Regions from separate parts of the Dactylosporangium sp. CA-152071 genome, predicted to be linked through region 1. Evidence: riboswitches for the same ligand, from Rfam matches in the RefSeq annotation. Region 1 holds a riboswitch; each other region holds the start of a gene.
What was found. Region 1 has a riboswitch for ZMP and ZTP ahead of glyA (serine hydroxymethyltransferase). Riboswitches for the same ligand answer to the same signal wherever they lie in the genome.
Positions count from the first base shown of each region.

Region 1 (7,775 bases):
GTTCGACGGCTCCGCGTTCGGGAGCTCGTCGGACGGTCCCTCCGGTGCCTGGCCGGTGTCCTCGCCTGCCTCTGCCGGCCCGGCCCCCTCCGCCAGCCCTGTCGAGCGGCCTTCCGTCCCGCCGTCGACGCCGTCCCGGGCGGACGCGTTGCCGGAACCTTCGTGGGGACGTGACTCTTGGTCGCAGGGTTCGTCCGCGGGGCCGGCACTGACGGAGCGATCGTCTTCGGGCTCCTCATGGTCGGACTCCGCGCGGCCGGCGCAGGGCCGTTCCGAGGACTCGTGGTCGGGCTCGTCCTGGTCTGACTCCTCGCAAACGGATCATCTCCGCTCTGATCGGAACTGGTCAGACGCTCCGAGCTCGGATCGTGCTGCTTCGGATGCGGCTGGTTCGGATCGCGCCTGGTCGGAGCCTTCGCGTCTGGAGTCTTCGCGTCCAGAGTCTTCGCGCGCTGATTCTTGGCGGTCGGAGTCTGCGCGGTCGGAGCAGGACCGGTCGGATCGGGCGGGGTCGGACGAGGGGCAGGTGGGGGTTCCGAGGGCTGGGGCTTCGGCAGCCACGTGGTCGGAGCAGGGGCAGACCGGCGTATCGCGAGCGGGTGGACGAGACGACGACCGGGCCGGCGCGCAGCCGGGCACGAGGGCGGCGGGTGCCGCTGAGGACGGCGCTGACTGGTGGGACGCCGAGGCGGCGGCTGGCTCCCGGGCCGGTGTCGACGAGGCGCCGGTGGAGCAGCCTGCCAAGCGGTCGCGGTGGGGGTTCTCGAAGGCGGGGAAGGGCAAGAAAGGCCAAGCTGCTGCGGGCGATGCCCCGGCCAGGCGTCCCGGGTCCGGAGCGCCTGCGGCCGGGAGTGACTGGGCCGCAGGGACGGACGCCGGGCAACGGGCCGGGGCGACCGATCCCTCGACGCCCGCTGGACGGCCTTCCTGGGCGACCGACCCGACGACCGGCTGGGAGAGCGACCCGAGTGGGGAGTTCACGTCCGAGCGACGTGCCGGCTCCGCGTCGCGCACCACCGGCACCGCCCGTCCCGACCACACCGGCGACTGGGCCGCCGGCTTGGACCGCGGAGACAACGGCCGAGGCGGCGACGACTGGGCCAGTGGTTCGGGGCGCGGTGCTGACAACGGCCGGGGCGGCGACGACTGGGCCAGTGGTTCGGGGCGCGGTGCTGACAACGGTCGGGGTGGCGGTGACTGGGCCAGTTCGGACCGCGGCGGTTCGGATCGCGGTGGGGACTGGGCAAGTGGGGCGGACCGCGGCGGGCTGAGTGGGCGCGGTGAGGACCGGGGCGGGCTCGGTGGCCGCAGTGACGACCGGGGTGGGCTCGGTGGGCGCGGTGAAGACCGCGGCGGGCTGAGCGGGCGCGGTGAAGACCGGGGCGGGCGCGGCGAGGACTGGGGCGGGCGCGGCGAGGACCGGGGCGGGCTCGGCGGGCGCGGCGAGGACGTCGAGCGGGCCGGGGACCGTGGCCGGGGGGAGCGGGGTGGGTTTGGCGGGGGTGTGCCGGGGCAGCGGCAGCGCGCGCGGGACATGGTGTTCGACGACGATGTGGCGCCGTTGGAGCTCAACCTCGACGAGGAGCCCAAGAATCCCGACCAGAAGTCACGGCGGTTCCTGCGCCGCGGCAAGTAGCAACGAACGCCGCAAGTAGCGACGAACAACCACACGAGGGGCGGATCCGGGCACCCGAACCGGAGCCGCCCCTCGCGTGTTGTGGGGTCAATGCCAGCCGGGCATCGGGTACGCGGACAGCAGCTCGCGGACCTCGGCGGCGATCGTGTCCAAGGCGTCGTCGTCGGACTTGATGGCGGCGTCGACGGCGCGGGAGATCCAGTCGGCGACCTGGGGCATCTGGGTCTCGGTGAGGCCGCGGGTGGTGAGGGCGGGCGTGCCGATGCGCAGGCCGGAGGGGTCGAAGGGCTTGCGGGTGTCGTACGGGACGGTGTTGTAGTTCGTCTCGATGCCGGCGCGGTCGAGGGCGCGGGCGGCGGGCTTGCCGCCGATGTTCTTGCCGGTGAGGTCGATCAGGATGAGGTGGTTGTCGGTGCCGCCGGAGACCAGGTCGAAGCCGCGCTCCAGCAGGGCGGCGGCGAGGGCGCGGGCGTTGGCGACGATCTGGTGGGCGTAGGTGCGGAACGACGGCTGGGCCGCCTCGCGGAGCGCGACGGCGATGCCCGCGGTCGTGTGGTTGTGCGGGCCGCCCTGCAGGCCGGGGAAGACGGCCTTGTCGATCGCCTTGGCGTACTCCGCGGTGGAGAGCAGCATCGCGCCGCGCGGGCCGCGGAGGGTCTTGTGGGTGGTGGTCGTGATGACGGAGGCGTGGCCGACGGGGGAGGGGTGCGCGCCGCCGGCGATGAGGCCCGCGATGTGCGCGACGTCGGCGACGAGGACCGCGCCGACCTCGCGGGCGATCTCGGCGAAGCGCGGGAAGTCGATGGTGCGGGGGATGGCCGTGCCGCCGGAGAAGATCAGCTTCGGGCGTTCCCGCAGGGCGATGTCGCGGACCTCGTCGAAGTCGATGAGGCCGTCGGACCGGCGGACCGTGTACTGCACGGGGCGGAACCACGCGCCGGTCGCCGAGACGGACCAGCCGTGGGTGAGGTGGCCACCCATCGGCAGGGCCATGCCCATGACGGTGTCGCCGGGGGCGGCCAGGGCCATGTAGACGGCGAGGTTCGCGGGGGAGCCGGAGTAGGGCTGCACGTTGGCGTGCTCGACGCCGAAGACCGACTTGGCGCGGGCGATCGCCAGCTCCTCGATCGGGTCGATGAAGCGCTGGCCCTCGTAGTACCGCTTGCCGGGGTAGCCCTCGGAGTACTTGTTGGTGAGGACGGTGCCGGTCGCTTCGAGGACGGCCTGGGAGACGTAGTTCTCAGAGGCGATCATCCGCAGCGTGTCGTGCTGCCGGGCGGCCTCGCGCTGGATCAGGTCCGCGAGGTCGGGGTCGGCCGAGGTGATCGACGGCAGGGCGGGAACATGCATGGGGCTTCCTCCCATACGGGTGACCGTGGCACCCAGGCGCGCGGTGCCAGCGATGCAGGAAGCTCCCCGGTGGTCGGTTCCACCTTGATGTGCGCCAGTCGCAGTACCACCGATGCTAGTGCACGACCGGGCAGAAACCCCGGGCCGATCCGATCGAACTGGCCCGGGGTGACGACCGTTACGGCACCTTGCGGTAGGCGCCGTCGCTGGCCGCGGTGGCCATCGACGCGTACGCGCGCAGCGCCGCCGAGACGGGTCGCTGCCGGTCCAGCGGCGTGTACGGCCGCTCGCGCTTCTCCTGCGCGACGCGGCGCGCGGTCAGCACGTCCTCGTCGACGATGAGGCTGATCGAGCGGTGCGGGATGTCGATCTCGATCCGGTCGCCGTCCTCGACGAGGGCGATGAGCCCGCCGCCGGCCGCCTCGGGCGAGATGTGACCGATGGAGAGGCCGGAGGTGCCGCCGGAGAAGCGGCCGTCGGTGATGAGCGCGCAGGCGCGCCCCAGGCCCCGCCCCTTCAGGAACGACGTCGGGTAGAGCATCTCCTGCATGCCCGGCCCGCCCTTCGGGCCCTCGTACCGGATGACCACCACGTCACCGGGGACGACCTCCTTGGCGAGGATGCCGTCCACCGCGGACTCCTGCGACTCGAAGACCCGTGCCGTGCCGTGGAAGACGAGGTTCTCCTCGGGCACGCCGGCGGTCTTGACGACGCAGCCGTCGGGGGCGATGTTGCCGAACAGGATCGCGAGGCCGCCGTCGGCGCTGTAGGCGTGCTCCTTGGAGCGGATGCATCCCTCGGCGGCGTCGGTGTCGAGCGTCGCCCAGCGGTTGGACGTGGAGAACGGCTCAACGGTGCGGACCCCGCCGGGCGCGGCGTGGAAGAGCTCGAGCGCGGTTTCGGAAGCGTTCCCGGAACGGATGTCCCATTCGGCCAGCCAGCTGGACAGGTCGGGCGAGTGGACGCTGCGGACCCCATCCCGAAGCAGGCCCGCGCGGTTGAGCTCGCCGAGGATGGCGGGGATGCCGCCGGCGCGGTGGACGTCCTCCATGTGGTACTTGGGGCTGTTGGGCGCGACCTTCGACAGGCACGGCACCCGGCGGGAGATGCCGTCGATGTCGGCGACGCTGAAGTCGACCTCGGCCTCGCGGGCGGCCGCGAGCAGGTGCAGGACGGTGTTGGTGGACCCGCCCATGGCGACATCGAGGGCGACCGCGTTCTCGAACGCCTCGCGGGTGGCGATCGCGCGCGGCAGTACCGACGCGTCATCACCCTCGTAGTACTGCTTGCACAGCTCGACGACGAGCGAGCCGGCCCGCTCGAAGAGGGCCTTGCGGGCGCTGTGGGTGGCGAGGGTGGAGCCGTTGCCGGGCAGGGCGAGGCCGATCGCCTCGGTGAGGCAGTTCATCGAGTTGGCGGTGAACATGCCGGAGCAGGAGCCGCAGGTCGGGCAGGCGGAGCGCTCGATCTGGCCCAGCTGCTCGTCGGTGACCGCCTCGTTGGCGGAGGCGATCATCGCGTCGATGAGGTCGAGCTTGGCGTGCACGACGCCCTCGATCGCGACGGTCTTTCCGGCTTCCATGGGGCCGCCGGAGACGAAGACGGTGGGGATGTTGAGGCGGAGCGCGGCGAGCAGCATGCCGGGCGTGATCTTGTCGCAGTTGGAGATGCACACGAGCGCGTCGGCGCAGTGCGCCTGCACCATGTACTCGACGGCGTCGGCGATGAGCTCGCGGCTGGGCAGCGAGTAGAGCATCCCGCCGTGGCCCATGGCGATGCCGTCGTCGACGGCGATGGTGTTGAACTCCTTGGCGACCCCACCGGCCTCGGCGACCGCGTCCGCGACGATGATCCCGAGGTTGCGCAGGTGGACATGGCCCGGCACGAACTGCGTGAAGCTGTTGGCGATGGCGACGATGGGCTTACCGAAATCTGCGTCGGTCATGCCGGTGGCGCGCCAGAGGGCGCGTGCGCCGGCCATGTTGCGACCAGAAGTGGAGGTTTTGGATCGCAGCTCGGGCATACTTGTGAGTCTGACACGTTCCAGATCGTGGGACCGGTTGACTCGGGCGGTGAGATGCGCAAGAGTGGGGGAATGTCGTCGAGGTCGCTGCGAGTACTTATCATCTAGCGCGCCGACGCCTGCCGTCAGCGCGCTAGCCCCTCGTGCATCGCACGGAGGGGTTTTTTCATGTCCAAGCCAGTCCTAGCCGCGACCAAGACACCATTCGAGCGAAAGTGCGAAATGCGATGACGAGACCCACGCCTGAAGTCCTCGCCCACCGAGCGCACCCGGCCGCACCCGCCGCTCCGGCGACGCCGCCGGGCTCCACCGCGCCGGCCGCCGCCGACCGGTCGGACAAGACGGCCGTAGAGAAGAAGCCGGAGCTTCTGACCGGCGCTCAGGTGCTGGTGCGGTCGCTCGAGGCGCTCGGCGCGGACGTCGTCTTCGGCATTCCCGGCGGCGCGATCCTCCCCGCGTACGACCCGCTGTTCGACTCCGAGTCCGTCCGGCACATCCTGGTCCGCCACGAGCAGGGCGCCGGGCACGCCGCGACCGGCTACGCGCAGGCCACCGGCAAGGTCGGCGTCTGCATGGCGACGTCCGGCCCGGGCGCGACCAACCTGGTCACGCCGATCGCCGACGCATACATGGACTCCGTCGCGATGGTCGCGATCACCGGCCAGGTCGCCTCGGCCTCCATCGGCACCGACGCGTTCCAGGAAGCCGACATCGCCGGGATCACGCTGCCGATCACCAAGCACAACTACCTGGTCAAGACCGGGGAGGAGCTGCCGCGGATCCTGGCCGAGGCGTTCCACCTGGCCTCGACCGGCCGCCCCGGCCCGGTCCTCGTCGACATCCCCAAGGACGTGCTGGTCAAGCAGACGACGTTCAAGTGGCCGCCGACGCTGGACCTGCCCGGCTACCACCCGACGCTCCACCCGCACGGCAAGCAGATCCGCGAGGCGGCCCGGCTCATCGCCGCCGCGAAGCGGCCCGTGCTCTACGTCGGCGGCGGCGTCATCAAGGCGCACGCGTCGGAGGTGCTGCGCAAGCTCGCCGAGCTGACCGGCGCGCCGGTCGTCACGACGCTGATGGCCCGCGGCGCGTTCCCCGACTCGCACCCGCAGCACCTGGGCATGCCCGGCATGCACGGCAGCGTCGGCGCCGTCTACGCGCTGCAGAAGGCCGACCTGCTGATCACCCTCGGCGCCCGTTTCGACGACCGGGTCACCGGCGACCTGAGCACGTTCGCGCCGAACGCGCTGATCATCCACGCCGACATCGACCCCGCCGAGATCGGCAAGAACCGGGTGGCGGACGTGCCGATCGTCGGCGACGCCAAGCACGTCATCGAGGAGCTGATCGGCGCCGTCACCGCCGAGCACACCGCGGGGCACAAGGTCGCGCTCACCGACTGGTGGGCGACGCTGGACGACATCCGCGGCCGGTACCCCCTCGGATACGAGGAGCCGTCCGACGGCACCCTTGCCCCGCAGTACGTCATCGAACGCATCGGCGCGATCGTCGGTCCCGAGGCGATCTACACCGCCGGGGTCGGCCAGCACCAGATGTGGGCCGCGCAGTTCGTGAAGTACGAGCACCCGGCGACCTGGCTCAACTCCGGCGGTCTCGGCACGATGGGCTACGCGGTGCCCGCCGCGATGGGCGCCAAGGTCGGCCGGCCCGACAAGGTCGTCTGGGCGATCGACGGCGACGGCTGCTTCCAGATGACCAACCAGGAGCTCGCCACCTGCGCCCTGGAAGGCATCCCGATCAAGGTCGCCGTCATCAACAACGGCAACCTGGGCATGGTCCGGCAGTGGCAGACGCTCTTCTACGACCAGCGGTACTCCAACACCGAGCTGGGCACCCACAAGCACCGCATCCCCGACTTCGTGAAGCTCGCCGACGCGCTCGGCTGCGTCGGCCTGCGCTGCGAGAGCAAGCAGGACGTCGACGCCACGATCGAGGCGGCGATGAAGGTCACCGACCAGCCGGTCGTCATCGACTTCGTCGTCGGCAAGGACGCCATGGTGTGGCCGATGGTCGCCGCCGGCACCAGCAACGACGAGATCATGTTCGCCCGCGGGGTCGCGCCCAAGTTCGATAAGGACGACGTCTGAGATGACCACCCACACCCTGTCAGTCCTGGTGGAGAACAAGCCGGGCATCCTCGCGAGGGTCGCCGGCCTGTTCGCCCGCCGTGGCTTCAACATCGACTCCCTCGCGGTCGGTGAGACCGAGCACCCCGAGGTCTCCCGGATGACGATCGTCGTCAACGCCGAGGACAGCCCGCTCGAGCAGGTGACCAAGCAGCTCAACAAGCTGGTGCAGGTCCTGAAGATCGTCGAGCTCGACGGCAACGCCAGCGTCCAGCGCGAGCTGCTGCTGGTGAAGGTGCGCGCCGAGCGGCCGGTCCGCTCTCAGGTCCTGGAGACGGTGAACCTGTTCCGGGCCCGCGTGGTCGACGTCTCGCCGGACGCCCTCACGATCGAGGCCACCGGCACGTCGGAAAAACTGGACGCACTGCTCCGGGACCTGGAGCCGTTCGGTATCAAGGAAATGGTCCAGTCCGGCGTCGTGGCCATCGGCCGTGGCTCCCGCTCCATCACCACGGGCCCGGCGCTGCGCGCCGCGTCCTGACAAATGTTGAAAGGAAACACAATGTCCGCCGAGGTGTTCTACGACGACGACGCCGACCTGTCGTTGATCCAGGGCCGCAAGGTCGCGGTCCTCGGTTACGGCAGCCAGGGCCACGCCCACGCGCTGTCCCTGCGTGAC
Region 1 is NZ_JBNJMZ010000001.1:4,256,498-4,264,272, reverse strand. Features, by position in the region: gene ACQEVZ_RS19085 (hypothetical protein) at 1-1,636, shown strand, start outside; gene glyA (serine hydroxymethyltransferase) at 1,724-2,986, opposite strand; ZMP/ZTP riboswitch at 3,010-3,098, opposite strand; gene ilvD (dihydroxy-acid dehydratase) at 3,165-5,009, opposite strand; gene ACQEVZ_RS19070 (acetolactate synthase large subunit) at 5,237-7,117, shown strand; gene ilvN (acetolactate synthase small subunit) at 7,119-7,637, shown strand; gene ilvC (ketol-acid reductoisomerase) at 7,659-7,775, shown strand, end outside.

Region 2 (7,775 bases), 1.7 Mb from region 1:
TCCGCTCGCGCGTCTCCAGGAACTGGATGTCGTCGATCAGGAGGATGTCGACGTCGCGGTACCGCCGCTGGAACGCCTGCGTCTTGTCGTCGCGCAGCGAGTTGATGAAGTCGTTGGTGAACTCCTCCGTCGACACGTAGCGCACGAAGCGGGCGTTGCCGAGCATCGTGGCGTACTGGCCGATCGCGTGGAGCAGGTGCGTCTTGCCGAGCCCGGAGCCGCCGTAGATGAACAGCGGGTTGTACGCCTTGGCCGGCGACTCGGCGACCGCGACCGACGCGGCGTGGGCGAAGCGGTTCGAGGAGCCGATGACGAACGTCTCGAACGTGTACTTCGGGTTGAGCCGGTTGCCGGCGGAGTCGCCCGCGGGGGTCTGTGCGCTGCGGCGGTCCTCGCGGCCGGTGCCGGGGTTGGACGGCGGGCGGGGCGGCAGGGGCTCCTCGTCCTGCAGCGGCGAGCGGCGCAGGCGTTCGTCGCGGGCGGCCTCGAAGGCGGTGCCGGAGTGCTCCGTGCGTTCCGCCGGCGACCAACCGGTCGTGCCCTTGGAGGGGGTGTCGGACGGAAGATCGAACAGGCGGTCGCTCTGGGGCCGCTGGTCCTGCGGCTCGTGTGCCCGCCGGTCCTGCTCGTAGCCCGGCCGGTCGTGTTCGTACCCCGGCCGGGCCTGCTCATAGGTCGGCCGGTCCTGGTTCGGCCGGTCCGGGAGCATGCGGTCCTGGATCAGCCGGTCCTGCTCGTAGGACGGCTGCGGCGGCGGCTGGTACTGCGACTGTGGATACTGCGGTGCCGAAGCCGTGTCCGCCAGCTGGCCGGCGGTGCCGTTGGACCAGTGCGAGGCTGACGGGGCCGGCAGCGGCGGCGCGTCCTCCGGGGGGCGGACCGTGACGGCGACCTGGATGGCCCGGCCGAGCAGCCGCGACAGCGCCTCGGTGATGACCGGCCGGAGGCGCGACTCGATGACGTCGCGGGTGAACGCGTCAGGCACGGAGAGCAGCGCGGTGTCCTCGACGATGGCCCGTAGCCTCGTCAGCCGCAGATAGGCACGCTGCTGCGCCGAGACGATCTCGTCTGCGAGCTCGTCCGTTGCCGCATGCCATACAGCTGCGAGGTCGGTGTCAGTCACCGTTCGCGCACCCCCATCGTCGCCCCCCACCGCGAGTGGACCGTGCGCCGGAAGTTCCGCCCGTCCCGGGTCCCATTGTCCACAGGTTTTCCACAACCTGTGTATCAACGAGTCATGTGCCGTGGACGGATCGTCCTGATTCCCCCTCGCCCCGTGCCGAGTTGGCGGCTGTCGTGGCCCCGTGGCGGAGGTTCTGCAGGTCGGATGCGGTGCCATGCCCCCTGTGGCGCATCCGATTAGTGGCGGAAAGTCCTTTGTGCCCCGTCGCCGGTCGTCGCGGTGTCTACCGGCAACCGGGCACGTTAACAGCGTTGTCCACAACCACTCAACCGTTGTCCACAAGTAACCTGTGGATTTCGGGCCGATCCGTGGCATCGTTGACGGTCTGTAGGGCCGCGCGTACCCTGGTTCGGCTGGGGAAGCTTTCCCTGATAAACTCCAGTGACCAGCCCTACGCCGCTACGAAGACGGAGCCCGACGTGAGCAAGCGCACCTTCCAGCCGAACAACCGCCGGCGCGCGAAGACCCACGGTTTCCGGCTGCGCATGCGCACCCGGGCCGGCCGCGCGATCCTGTCGGCGCGCCGCGCCAAGGGGCGCGACCGCCTGTCGGCCTGACCGACGCGGGTCCTCCGGGAGGCAGCGTGCTGGCGGCCGCTCAGCGTCTGCGGCGGCGGGAAGACTTCGCCGCCACCATTCGCAACGGTCGCCGCGCCGGTCGCGGAGCCCTCGTGGTGCATTTCCTGCAGTCGACTGTCGAGCCGGCGCCAGCAGATCAACCGTCTGCGCGCGCCGGCTTCGTCGTGTCTGACGCTGTCCTTGATCGTGAAGTCGCCAGCAGTACAGGCGAGGCATCGGCCGACGCGGTCCAGCCGGCGCGGGCCGGGTTCGTGGTCTCCAAGGCGGTCGGCAACGCCGTCGTCCGCAACCTGGTGAAACGCCGGCTCCGGCACCTGGTCCGGCCGCACCTGGCCGACCTCCCCCCGGCGGCCATGGTCGTCGTCAGGGCACTACCCCCCTCGGCGACAGCAAGCTACGAAGACCTGGGCCGCGACCTCGAGGCGGCCCTGGCGGCCGCGCGCCGCCCCAGAAGCCGGGAGGGACGTCGATGAACGTCGGAGCCCGGGTCGTTGCCGCTCCCATCGTCGCGTACCGTCGTTGGATAAGCCCGGCGTTGCCGGCGCGTTGTCGGTTCTACCCGTCGTGCAGCGCTTATGCCCTGGAGGCGGTCGGCACTCACGGCGCGATCCGGGGAATCGGTCTCGCGATCTGGCGGCTGCTGCGCTGCCACCCATTCCACCCCGGTGGGTTCGATCCGGTGCCTCCGCGCCGGGGAGCCTCGCCCGAGCCCGAGTCGACGTGACTGGAGCAGTGTCGTGATTAGCAAGCTGATGGGCGGGATCTACTGGCTGATCTCGCAGGTGATGCTGTTCTGGCACACCGTGTGGGACAAGGTCATGCCCGACCACCGCACGCTCGGCACCAACTGGCAATGGGTTCTCGCGATCGTGTTCCTGGTGATCACGGTCCGGGTCGTGCTGTTCCCGATCTTCGTGAAGCAGATCAAGTCGCAGCGTGCGATGCAGGCGATCCAGCCGAAGATGAAGGAGCTGCAGGAGAAGCACAAGGGCGACCGGGAGACCCTCCAGAAGGAGGTCATGAAGCTCTACCAGGAGGAGAAGGTCAACCCGCTCATGGGCTGCCTTCCGATGTTCCTGCAGATCCCGGTCTTCATCGGCCTCCTGCACGTGCTCCGCCACCTGAAGCCCGGCACCTCCAACCACCAGATGGAGCTGTACGGCTGGAGCATCCCCGAGTTCATGGGCGCCGTCGACGCCCGGCTCTTCGACGCCCCGATCGTCGCCAAGTTCAGCAGCAGCGCCGCCGACCTCGCGAAGATCGAGGCCAACTCGACCACCGTGAAGATCGTGGCCGCGATCCTCGTCGCGCTGATGATCACCACGACCTACCTGACCCAGCGTCAGATGATTATGAAGACCGGGTGGAACAGCGACCCGCAGCAGCGCATGATCCAGAAGTTCATGCTCTACGGCATCCCGTTCTTCACCCTCACCTCCGGCTGGTACTTCCCCATCGGCGTCATCATCTACTGGGTCACCAACAACGCGATCACCCTCGGCCAGCAGTACTGGGTCCTGCACAAGTACCCGCCGCCGGCGAGCGCGACCGCCAACACGACCCCGTACAAGAGCAAGGGCGGCCCCTCGCTGACCAAGGGCGGCGCCCCCGCGGCGAAGCCGGCCGGCGGCCTCCGCTCGATGCTCAGCAAGGCCAAGGACGAGGCAGCGGCGCAGCAGGCCGCGGCGGCCGCCGCCAAGCAGGCCCAGGCCAACGGCAAGGCCCTTGCCCCGAAGCCCGGCGCCAAGCCGATCAACCCGAAGAAGGGTGGCGCCGCGAAGCGGCAGTCGGGTTGATGCGACCCCGTCGGCCCACCCCTCCTCGGGCCGGCGAGCGGCGCTCCCTGTGCACCACCACCCCTCACCGACGACCTGTGACGGCGCCTCGGCGCCCCAAACAAGCGGAGATGAGTTTCGTGACCGACACCACCAGTGATCTCGACGCGCGCGGCACCGAGGACGACGCTGCGGATCAGGACGCCAACCTCGACGAGATCGAGGACGCCGACGACACGGACGAGGCCGACGAGGACGCCGACTCCAGCGACGGCGAATCGGCGAAGGCTTCCGGCGGCAGCAACGGCCGTGCCGCGGCCGACCTGTTCCGGGAGAGCGAGATCGCGGCCGACTACGTCGAAGGCCTCCTCGACATCCTCGACTACGACGGCGACATCGACGAGCTCGTCGTCAGCGGCCGCCCCGTCGTCGAGGTCGTCGAGGGCGGCGACGGCTCCGGCCGCCGCCTCCAGGCACTCGTCGGCCAGCGCGGCGCCACCCTCGAGGCACTGCAGGAGCTGAGCCGCCTCGCGGTCTTCCGGCAGACGGGCTCCCCCAGCCGTCTCCTCCTCGACGTCGGCGGCTACCGGGCCTTGCGCCGCAAGGAGCTCGGCGCGATCGCCAAGAACGCCGCCGAGAAGGTGAAGGAGTACGGCGAGGCCGTCCGCCTGGAGCCGATGAGCGCCTTCGAGCGCAAGTGCGTCCACGACGTCATCAACGCCCTCCCCGGCGTGGAGAGCGAGTCCGAGGGCGTCGAGCCGGCCCGCCGGATCGTGGTCCGCCCGGTCGCCTGACCCAAGCCCACCGCGAAGCGGGGCGCCCCATGACGGGGCGCCCCGCTTTCCGTTTGCGGCTCACCTCCGTACACCCACCTGTCTGCCTCCCCACACGATGCGTCCTGACCCGACGCGTCTCCGCTCTGCTCGCCCACGCCCCCGCACGTTTCCGACTCCGTGCCTTGTCCCCCGCGTCCAACCCCGCACGCATCTCACGGGGGCGCATACGGGCCTCGCTCTTCCACGCACCAGTCGGTCGCTGCTCGCCGTGCCCTCGCGCCCTGTTCTTCGCACGCCCCGTGCTTCCGCGCTCTGGTGTCCGTGCCTTGCGCCTGTGCCGCGTGCCCCGCCCCCGTGTCCGGTGGCACGATGCCCCGCCTCCGGAGCTCGTGCCCTACGTCCGCACCTGTACGACCGAGGCACATGTGATGCAGAAGAACTGCCACGGGGCTTCAGGGACAGTTCGGCGGTTGTGGGCTATTGGGACGCCACCGGGCGCAAGACGCGAGACCCGGCGGACGGGACTGCGTCGACTCCCGCCGCGTGCGGGCGACGCTGTGCCGCTGGCCTGCGTTCGCAACCGGGGACCATGCCGCGGAGATCCGTCGCGACCCACCGGCAACCGCGCCGGCATCCAGCCACGTGGTGATCGAAGGCTGGATCTGGTCACGATGGCGGCCAGAACACTCCTTCGATCAAGCCGGCACGGGGGTCGGCACTTCGACTGCTCGCCCCCGGCTCCGCGCCCGGTCGACGTCGGTTGCGACCGTGCCTCGCACCCGTGGCTTGCGCCCGTAGCCGCGTGCTGCGGGCCCGGTGCGTCTGTGTAACTGCCCTGCGCCTGCGTCCAAGTCGGCCGCCTGCCCTCTTGCTCTCGGCGTTGCGTCCGAACGTCACCCACGCGCCGTGCTCGTTGGGTTCGAGCACAGCGCTGCTTCTCCGTGTCCGGGTCGTGGGTCCTGACCGTTCCTCCGGATCCCGGCCTCGCAGCAGTCGAAGTGCCGACTCCTATACCAGCGCTTGATCGAAGGAGTGTTCTGGCCGTCATCACGACCAGGACTAGCCTTCGATCACCTGTGGGTCGTGAGCCTGGGGCGTACAAGGCGGGCGGCGCGTCACGAGGGCTGGTGATGGCGTCTTGGGTGGGGCGTGTCGGCTGTAGGCGTTGTTCCTGCATTCCTTCGTCGGGGTTCGTCCCCGCGTGGTCGGGAGAGGATGGGATCGGGGACAATGGGTGGCAGACGCGACTGGCGGCACCGGGATGGGACGGACCATCGGGGAGCTCGAGTTGTGAGGGTCGACCGCCTGGGTCCTCACGTCGGGGAGTCGTATGTCCACGACCACTGCTGTTCTCCTGCCCGGCGCTCCTGTCGCCGAGAAGATCCTGGCTGACGTTGCGACGCGGGTGGCGGCGTTGCGCGCGCGGGGGGTTGTGCCCTCGCTGGCGACCATCCTTGTCGGCGATGACGACGCGAGCGCGGGATACATCCGCATCAAGCAGCGGCAGGCGGCGGAGCTCGGGTTCGAGTCGCCGCACGAGCACCTGCCGGCAGACACGACGCAGGAGGCGCTGCACGCGGTCATCGACCGGTTCAACGATGACCCCGACGTGCATGGGTTGCTCATTCAGTACCCGACGCCGCAGCACCTTGACTACGACGTCGCGTTGCAGCGGGTCGATCCGGACATGGATGTCGACGGCATGCACCCGCTGAACCTCGGGCGTCTTGCCGCGGGCATGCCTGGGCCGCTCCCCTGCACGCCCGCCGGAATCGAGGCGCTCCTCGCGCACTACGAGATTCCGGTCAGCGGCAGGGAGGTCGTCATCCTCGGGCGCGGGGCGACGCTGGGCCGTCCGCTGGCGATGCTCCTGTCGCAGAAGCGGCCGACCGCCAACGCCGCCGTGACGGTCGTGCACACGGGTGTCGCGGACTGGCCGCGGTACACGCAGCGGGCCGACATCCTCATCGCCGCGGCTGGCGTGCCGGGCATCATCCAGCCCGAGCACGTGAAGCCCGGAGCGACGGTCATCGGCGGCGGGGTCCGGTACTCCGGCCGGCGGCTCCTGCCCGACGTGGACGAGTCGTGCGCGGAGGTCGCGGGCGCTATCACGCCGCGCGTCGGCGGGGTCGGCCCCACCACGGTCGCCATGCTCTTCCGCAACGCCGTGACGGCCGCGGAGCGACGTTTCACGTGAAACATCGGGGGCCGCGTCTTCGAGCGGCCCTCTTCTTGCCGCCCCCGTGCGCCGATCTGTCCCCAGTGGCCGGTCGCGCGGGGGCGGCGTGATTTGCTTGACCGCATGGATGGTGCTGTTCCGAACGAGGTGTTGCCGGCCGCCGAGAAGGTGTTCGGCGATCGGCTCCCGTTGGCTGAGCGGTTCGCTCAGTTGCTTGTCACCGACGGGGTGGTGCGAGGGCTGATCGGCCCTCGCGAGGCGCCGCGCATCTGGGAACGCCACATGCTCAACTGCGCCGTCCTCGGCGAACTCATCCAATCGGACGCCACGGTCGTCGACGTCGGCTCCGGCGCCGGCCTGCCCGGTATGGTGCTGGCAGTGGCTCGTCCCGACCTGTTCGTCACGTTGGTCGAGCCGCTCGCACGACGCACCGCGTTCCTGACCGAAGCGGTGACGGCGCTCGGCCTCGAGCGGACCACCGTGGTCCGGGCGCGGGCCGAGGAGTGCGTCGGGAAGCTTCCCCTCGCCGATGTCGTCACCGCCAGAGCAGTCGCACCGCTGGACCGGCTTGCCGGATGGTGTCTTCCCCTCACCGCCGTCGGTGGGCGACTGCTCGCGCTCAAGGGATCCTCTGCCGCGGCGGAGATCGCCGAGCACGCAGAAGTCCTGAGCCGGCTTGGAGCGGGCGCGCCGTCGGTACGGCTGTGCGGGGACGCCGTCCTCGCCGAGCCGACGACGGTCGTCGAGGTCGTGCGGGAGCGGGAAGTCGCGCAGCGCCGGAAGGCCAAGCGCGGGCGGTAAACCGGGGGACGGGCCGAAAGCGTCCTCCGGACACGGGGGAACGCGGGGGTTCGACGATGGACATCAGAAACTGCAACAGCGGCTGGCCGGCCGCACCGACCAAGCGACTCGGCGGTCTCCTCCGCCGAGTCGACGGCTTTCTGGTCTTCTTACGGCCGAATGCGAGTGAGAAGACCAACGACTCGCCGATCGGCCATGGCTCTGGTCGCCTGTGCGCCGTAGGCTGGCCGCGCGCCGTTTTTGCGTTCCCGGCGCCGGTCACCGCAGTCACTCGAGACCTCGCGTCGGGCGGTGCGCCGGAGGTGGGCACAACGTCGCTGACGGCCGGCAGTGCACATCTTTCCGAGCGGGACGGGACTGACATGGTGCGCGACAGCGGTGATGGTCCGGACTACGGCGATGGCAGCTCTCATGTTTCACGTGAAACACCGATAGGTCCGCGACCAGCCGCTGGCGCCGGAAGCCTCTACGGCTCGCCCGCCG
Region 2 is NZ_JBNJMZ010000001.1:5,908,238-5,916,012, forward strand. Features, by position in the region: gene dnaA (chromosomal replication initiator protein DnaA) at 1-1,498, opposite strand, end outside; gene rpmH (50S ribosomal protein L34) at 1,603-1,740, shown strand; gene rnpA (ribonuclease P protein component) at 1,767-2,234, shown strand; partial or broken gene yidD (membrane protein insertion efficiency factor YidD) at 2,231-2,502, shown strand; gene yidC (membrane protein insertase YidC) at 2,514-3,557, shown strand; gene ACQEVZ_RS26475 (protein jag) at 3,668-4,330, shown strand; ZMP/ZTP riboswitch at 5,546-5,630, shown strand; gene ACQEVZ_RS26480 (bifunctional 5,10-methylenetetrahydrofolate dehydrogenase/5,10-methenyltetrahydrofolate cyclohydrolase) at 5,643-6,509, shown strand; gene rsmG (16S rRNA (guanine(527)-N(7))-methyltransferase RsmG) at 6,615-7,292, shown strand.
Region 2: it holds a riboswitch for ZMP and ZTP, as region 1 does, so the genes downstream of both, ACQEVZ_RS26480 (bifunctional 5,10-methylenetetrahydrofolate dehydrogenase/5,10-methenyltetrahydrofolate cyclohydrolase) here and glyA (serine hydroxymethyltransferase) in region 1, are expected to answer to the same signal.

Region 3 (7,775 bases), 3.1 Mb from region 1:
ACCTCGGCCGGGATGAGCAGCCCCTGCTCCGCGTACAGGCGCAGGGCCTTCGGCGACAGCCGCGAGGCCGCCCCGAACTGCCCTGCCAGCAGGTGCTTTCCGTCCACGCCCCCGAGTCTGCGGCCTTCCCTTGGGGCAAGGTCAAGGACCCGCCGCCGCGTCAGCCGATGTACGCGAGCGCGAAGCCGATCGTGGGGATGCCGAACAGGATCGACACCACGGCCATCTTCGTGATCGTCGGGCGGCGGGTCAGGACCGCGTAGGCGGCGAGCAGGACCGGTGTCATCAGCAGCTGCGGCACGAGGGTCGAGCGCGGCACCAGCACGTCCAGCCATGCCAGCAGCACGCAGAACGCCAGCGCCGCCGCCCACAGCGCGACGCCGAGCCGGTGCGCGGACCGTGGACCGAACCGCACGGCGAACGTCGTGTCGCCCGCGCCCGTGTCGGCGGCCAGGTCGGTGACGGTGGTCGGCACGTACAGAGCGGCGGCGAAGAGCAGGCCGATCAGCCCGAACTGCCACGGGAACTCCCACGGCGGCCGGGTGATCGCCCAGCCCGCGGCCGGCGACACGACCCCGACGACCAGCGCGTTGACCGCGACGTCCCAGCCGGGCCGGGTCTTCAGCCGCAGCGGCGGCACGCTGTACGCCCAGCCGAGCAGCAGCACCCCGGCGACGCCGAGCACGAACAGCGGACCCACGTACAGGGCGGCCGCGACGCAGGTGACCGCCAGCCACCGGTACCACACCCGCAAACGCCTGGCGGAGACCGCTCCGGTGACCAGTGGGGCCGTGGCCTTGCGCGGGTTGTCGCGGTCGCTGCGCAGGTCCTGCAGGTCGTTCTGGGCCAGCACCGCGCCCCAGATGAGCGGCCCGAGCACAAGCAGCGCCACGAGCGCGCGCCCCCGGTCGGCCGGCGCGGGCAGCCAGTCGTGACCCGCCAGCACCGTGCCGAGGTACGCCGGCACCCACGACACCGGCCAGAACCATGGCCGCGAGACCGCGACCAGTACCGCGGCCGGACGTTCCAACACCGCCGTCATACCCCGATCATCGTCCTCGATCCCTGTGCCCGCACTGAGAGCCGCGTCATGCCGGGGGCCGCCCTGCCTCCGGGCTCAATGGCAGAACAGCCGGATTCCCGTCCGGACGAGGGTGATGCCGCGGCGGTCGCACTCGGCGGACACGTCGGTGGAGCGGATCGAGTCGCCCGGTTCGGCGATGTACCGCGCGCCGTGCCGGGCGGCGTGCTCCACGTTGTCGGCGAAGGGCAGCGCCCCGTCGGAGACGAACGCGATCCCGTCCCTCCCGGCCAGCCAGGCCTCCCGGTCGGCGGCGCCGAGCAGCTCCACCCGCCGGAGCTGCTCGGCGACCCGGTCCTGCACCTTGTCCTGGTCGCCGGTGGGCACCGCGGGGTGGCGGCGCAGCCACCACGTGTCGGCCTTGGCGCCGGCCAGCCTGGTGCAGTCCACCCGTGACTGCTGCCCCGCGCCGACCCCGAGCACCATGCCGTCCCGGACGTAGGTGACCGAGTTCGACTGCGTGTACCTGACCGTCACCAGCCCGAGCAGCAGGTCGTCGGCCGCGGGCCCGGGCAGCCCTTCGCCGAGCAGTTCCCGGGTCAGCGGGGCCTCGTCGCGCGGCTGGGTGAGGCGCATCCCGTACACCTCGCGACGCTCCACCGAAGGGGGCCGGAACGCCGGGTCGGCCTCGACGACGAGGAACCGGCCGCTCTTCTTCGCCGCGAGCGTCGCCACCACCCCGTCCTCGAACCCGGGCGCCACGATCCCGTCGGACACCACCCGCCGCAGCAGGTCGGCGAGCTCGGCGTCGACGGGCTCGGACACCGCGACGAAGTCACCGTAGGAGCTCTTCGGGTCCGCGTCCCGCGCCCTGACGTACGCGCTGGTCAGCCGCCCGGTCGTGGCGGAATTCAGCCGGTACGTGGCGGCCATGACCCCGTCGAGCGGACCCGCGGTCGCGGCCCCGGCGGGCGACACGTGCTTGAACGACGCCGCGACCGGCCCGCCGAGCGCGGCCGCCGCCTCCCGCACCAGCTGCCAGGCCCCGGCCGCGTCGAGCACGTTCACAAACGACGGCGCCCCGTGCAGGAACCGCAACGGCGGCCGCCCCGGGTCGATCGATGTCATCTTCGCGGGCCGCTGGTGCGGGTTCATGCCATAGCGCAGGTCCACCGTGCCTCCGTTTCGCAGGACGTCTGCTTCCCGGAGGCGCCCAGGCGGACGGCGCCACACCCATCGATCCGGCCGGTCCCCGGTGGTGCCCCACCCGCGCCAGTAGCGGCCACCCGCAGCCTACCGGCCCTCGACGGTGCGTTGTCACGGGCGAACTCGCCAGAGGCGTGAGCGTGACCGCCTGCCCGAGCAACCTGTTTCCGCGTGCTGTACGTGTCTATCGCGATGATGATGCGAATTCTGAGGCGCGGCCGGCGCCCGCACGACGACGAGTTCGTCGCGTACTACGCCGCCCGCGCCGGACACCTGAGAAACACCGCCTTCCTGCTGTGCGGGGACTGGCACCTCGCCGAGGACCTGACCCAGACGGTGTTCACGAAGCTGTACCGCGCGTGGGGCCGGATCGACCGGCACGACGTGCTCGACCAGTACGCGCGGCGGGTGCTGCTGCGGGCCTTCCTCGACGAGCGCCGGCGGCCGTGGCGGCGGGAACGCCCGACGCCCGACGACGAGGTGCTCGACGCGAGCGTCCCCGACCAGCGGGGCGTCGAGGACCGGCAGGTGCTCAAGCGGGCGCTGCTGCGCATCCCGAAAGGGCGGCGGGCGGTGCTGGTGCTGCGCTTCTGGGCGGACCTGTCGGTCGAGCAGGTCGCCGACGTGCTCGGCTGCTCCACCGGCACCGTGAAGAGCCAGACCGCCCGCGGCCTCGACAACCTGCGCGAGGTGCTCGGCGACACCCTCGAAGACCTCAGACCGACCAGCCCCGGAGGACTCCAGTGAACGACGTGAAGATGCTCTGCGACCTCGCCCTCGACGACGCGCCGCCGCTGCGTGAGGCGGAGCGGGTCCTCGCGGTCGCCGCCCGGGCCGCGAGGACCCGCGACCGGGTCGTCGCCGCCACCGCGGGTCTCGCCGGCGTGACGGTCGCGGCGGCCCTGGTCGCGCCCGCGCTGCTGCCGTCCCGCCCGACGGCCCCCGCGCCGTTCGTCGCCGTGCCCGCCGCGCAGCCCACCGCTTCTCAGGTCGCGTCCGCGGCGCCGGTACCGTCGGCGCAGGCGCTCCCGACGCACGACCGCGCCGTGTACGACCTGCTCGTCGCGGCCCTGCCGGCGGGGTACTCGGGACACACCCAGTACCCGTTCGCCGGTCCGAGCACGCCGGCGATGCGCCTGGACTCGCCGACCGGTTCGGCGCTCGTGGTGATGTCCGCCCACGTCGTCGTCTCGGACGGGCACGGGGAGGGCTACCTCGGCGCGTACCTGGCGCAGACCAGCGAGACCGTGCCGCCCGGCGGCCTGTGCGCCCTGCCCGACGCGGGCCGTGACTGCCGCGTCGTCGACGTCGCCGGCGTGCAGGTCGTGGTCTGGCTGGAGGACCACGGCGACGGCGGCGACGTCATCGTCGCCCGCCGCTACCTGCAGGGCGGCCACTTCAGCGTGACCGCCCAGCGCACCGTCCCCGTCTACCCCCACGACACCGCCACGGACCGCAAACCCGCCCTGGACAAGGCGTTCCTCACCGCGGACCAGGTCGCGGCGCTGGCCGGCAACCCGGCGATGCTGCCCTGATGCCGTCCTAGCGAGGCAGACGCGTGGCGTCGGCGACCAGCCGGCGCCACGCCAGCTCCGCCCGGCTTCCCACGGCCTCAGCGCCGGTGCGGTCGCGCTCCCCGCAGCGCCGCCGGTCGTCGGTACAGTGGCGGCGTGCTGCGGCGTGAAGGTGACGTGCTGCTGGCGCCGTGCGCCCAGTGCGGCGGCACCAGCCGGAGCCGGCCGCAGGAGTTGGTCTTCTACGGGCACATCGAGTCGTCCGTCTCGACGCAGTGCGACTGCGGCGCCGCGAGCGAGGCCTGCGGTCGGGGTCCGCTGACCGGAATCGCACGGGAGGCGCTCATCGCCCGAGTCGGGCTCGCCCGGGTGCACGCCGACCCCGAGGTCAACCGTCCGGTGCGGGTGCGGCTGCTCGCGGTGTTCCGCCGGGATGGGATGACGATCGCCGAGGCCGTCGACGCCTACGCGCGCCTGACGAGGGACGGCATCACCGACACCCCGGCCGTGACGCAGTTGCTCGCCGACCGGCTGGCGGCGGCGGGCGGGGCGGTCACGACAGCTGCGGGTACACCATCCTGAGGTCGGCGGCGAGGGCCTGCTTGGCGCCGGTGGCGGCGTCGTCGACGAGGATCTCCAGGTCGCCCCGGGCGACGCCGTCGGCAACGGCGGTCGCGACGGCCGCGGGGTCGAGCTTCGGCACGTCCCAGCGGGACATCATGTCGGTGTCGGCGGCGCCGAGGTGGACGCCGGAGACCTGGGTGCCCTGGGCGGCGAGCTCGAGGCGGATGCCGTTGGTGAGGCTCCACTCGGCCGCCTTCGCCGCGGCGTAGGACGTGGCGTTGAGGAACGTGATCCACGACAGCACCGACAGGAGGTTGACGACGGCGCCGCCGCCGTTGGCGGCCAGGATCGGGGCGAAGGCGCGGACCACGCGGAGCGTGCCGAAGAAGTGCGTCTCCATCTCGAGGCGGATGTCGTCGAGGTCGCCGTCGACGAGGTTGGCGAACGTCGCCACGCCGGCGTTGTTGACCAGCAGCGTGACGTCGCCGGCCGCGGCCGCGGCGGCCTCGACCGATGCGGCGTCGGTGACGTCGAGCGGCAGGACCGTCGCTCCGGGCAGGTCGACGGATCGCGGGTCGCGGGCCGTCGCGTACACGGTCGCGCCGCGGGCGAGCAGTTCGCGGGCGATGTGCAGGCCGAGGCCGCGGTTGGCGCCGGTGACCAGCGCGACGGATCCTTCGATCTTCATGGTTACCTCCCGAAGTGGTCCGATCACGGTATGGCATCGACGCGCGGCAGGAGATCAGCCTTTGCGGCTACGGCGGATCGCCCAGAGGACGAGGGCGGCGCAGACGGCGGTGAGCGTCAGCGTCGCGACGGTGACGGCGTTTTCGAAGCTGTGGGTCGCCGCGGCGCGGGTGCCGACGTCCGTCAGCGGACCGGCGAGCGCGGCGGCCACGATCGTGCCCGTGACGGCCATGCCGACGCTGCTCGCGACCTCCTGGCTGGTGTCGTTGAGCGCGGCGCCGATGGAGGTCTGGTCCTCGGGCAGTCCGCGCATGACCGTCACGGCGGCGATGATCATGACGACCCGCATGCCGGCGGCCGTCAGTACCAGCGCGGCGGCGATCCAGGCGTAGTGCTGCCGGCCGAGGAGGCCGTAGATCAGCAGGCCCGCGATGACGGCGGCCGCGCCGACCGGGCCGGCCAGGCGGGCGCCGATCTTCTCGACGAACTTCTCCACGAACGGCCCGACCGCGAGCATGGTGACGATCTGCGGGAGGTTGCCGAGCGCGGCCTGCGCCGGTGACCAGCCCCAGACGAGCTGCAGCTGCAGCGAGACGCTGAAGGTGAGCACGGCGAGCCCGAGGCCGATCGCCGCCTGGTACGCGAGGCTGGCCGACACCGACGGGCGCTTGAGCAGGGCGAAGTCGAACATCGGGTGGGCGGTGCTGCGCTCCCGGAGCACGAACCCGAGCGCGCTGAGCACGGCGCCCGCGCCGGCGAGCCACGGCTTCGCGTGACCCCAGCCCTCCTCGACCGCCAGTGTGGCCGTCCACAGGGCGAGGATGATCGTGGCCGTGCCGAGCAGGGCGCCGGGCAGGTCCAGCGGCGAGCGGTTGCGGTGCGCGGGGTCGTCGGCGGGGACGCCGAAGCGGATGCACGCGATCGCGAGCGCCGCGATCGGCACGTTGAGCAGCAGCAACGCCTGCCACGGCAGCACCTGGATCACCAGTCCGCCGACGGTCGGCCCCACGGCCAGGCCGACGAGGCCGACCGAGGAGATCAGGCCGGTCGCCCGCATCAGGAGGTTCTCCTGGTCGAACAGCCGGAAGCACAGCGCCATCGTCCCGGGTGCGGTCATGGCCGCGGTGACGCCGATGACCGCCCGCACCGCGACGAGCTGGCCCGGCGTGCGGACCGCCAGCACGGCGAGGCTGGCGAGCGCGAACAGGCCGAGTCCGATGAGCATGACCCGCCGGGTCCCGTACCGGTCGGCGATGGAGCCGAACGCGATCATCAGGCCACCGAAGAGCAGCGAGTAGCCGGAGGTGATCCACTGCAGGTCGGCGGCGGAGGCGTGGAGGTCCCGCGTGATGGTGGGCAGCGCCACGTTCAGCACGGAGTTGTCGAGCATCTCCACCAGGAAGACGACCGACAGCCCGAGGATGGCGGGCCAGACCGCCCGCAGGGAGGTGGCCTGCCCCGGCTTGCGCACCTCGATGACGTCGACACTCATCTCGCACCCCCTTCTGGAATGTCATTCCATTACTCTCCGATTCTGGAATGACATTCCAGTCCGTGTCAAGATGGAGGCATGCCACAGACACCCGCCAAGGGCCGCACCGCACGACTGTCGAGGGAGGTGGTGGCCGCCGCCGCCGTCGAGCTGCTCGACGAGCACGGCGAGCGCGGGCTCACGTTCAAGCTGCTCACCGAGCGGCTCAAGACGGGTGCGGGCGCGCTGTACTGGCACGTGGCGAACAAGGACGACCTGGTCCGCCTCGCCGCCGACCGGGTCATGGGCGACGCGCTCACCGGCGGCGCCGACGCGTCGCTGCACACGCTGGCCCTCGCGATCTACGACACCTTCGAGCGGCACCCGTGGGCCGCGTCCCACATCGGCGTGGTCCCACCACAGCCCAACGCGCTGCGCCTGCTGGACCGCATCGGCACGCTGGTCGCGAAGACCACGCTGCCGCCCGAGCGCCACTTCGTGACCGCCACGGCCATCTTCAACTTCGTCACCAGCGTCACCGCGCAGGAGAGCAGCAACGCCGCGACCGCCGCCCCCGGCGTGAGCCGGGACACGGTCCTGGCCGAGCTGGCGGCGCAGTGGGAGGCCCTCGACCCGGCCGCGTTCCCGTTCCTGACCCGCGCCGCCGCCGACCTGCGCGACCACGACGACCGCGACCAGTTCGTCGCCGGCCTCGACCTGCTCCTGGACGGCCTGCGCCTGCAGGAGCTCAAGCTCGACACCGCGACGGACCCCGACCGCCCCTGACCGCTCCCCTGACCGCTCCCGGACCGCTCCCGGACCGCTCCCGAACCCCTGCGGGGACGGTGTCGCGGGGCTCCAGGAGCGCTCCAGTCCCGCTGCACCGGCCGCGAACAGGCTGGTCCGTGAGCCCGCGCCACGCGGGACGCTCACCCTGGAGGGCATCCATGGCACTGTTCGCCGTCTTCACGCACCAGAACCCCATCGGGATCAGCTCCGACGAGTTCCGGCACCGGCTGCCGGAGGGCTTCGGCTACATCCAGGGCCTGATCGACAAGGGCATCATCAAGCACAGCTGGATCGTCGTCGGCCAGTCCGGCGGGCTCAACATCTACGAGGTCGCCTCGCACGAGGAGCTCACCGACGTCCTGTACGGCAACCCGCTCTCCTCGCACCTGCGCCTCGAGGTGCTGCCGCTGTCGACGCCCGGCGGGTTCGACGTCGACGCGTTCGCCAACCGCGACCTCGCGCCCGCGGGCTGAGCCCGTGCGGGCGCTCGTCACGACCGGCGGGGGCGAGGCCGCCCCCGCCG
Region 3 is NZ_JBNJMZ010000001.1:1,151,649-1,159,423, forward strand. Features, by position in the region: gene ACQEVZ_RS04645 (UbiA prenyltransferase family protein) at 161-1,042, opposite strand; gene ACQEVZ_RS04650 (hypothetical protein) at 1,118-2,194, opposite strand; ZMP/ZTP riboswitch at 2,226-2,311, opposite strand; gene ACQEVZ_RS04655 (SigE family RNA polymerase sigma factor) at 2,426-2,974, shown strand; gene ACQEVZ_RS04660 (hypothetical protein) at 2,971-3,762, shown strand; gene ACQEVZ_RS04665 (hypothetical protein) at 3,898-4,323, shown strand; gene ACQEVZ_RS04670 (SDR family oxidoreductase) at 4,295-4,993, opposite strand; gene ACQEVZ_RS04675 (MFS transporter) at 5,048-6,484, opposite strand; gene ACQEVZ_RS04680 (TetR/AcrR family transcriptional regulator) at 6,563-7,249, shown strand; gene ACQEVZ_RS04685 (muconolactone Delta-isomerase family protein) at 7,411-7,725, shown strand; gene ACQEVZ_RS04690 (zinc-binding dehydrogenase) at 7,730-7,775, shown strand, end outside.
Region 3: it holds a riboswitch for ZMP and ZTP, as region 1 does, so the genes downstream of both, ACQEVZ_RS04650 (hypothetical protein) here and glyA (serine hydroxymethyltransferase) in region 1, are expected to answer to the same signal.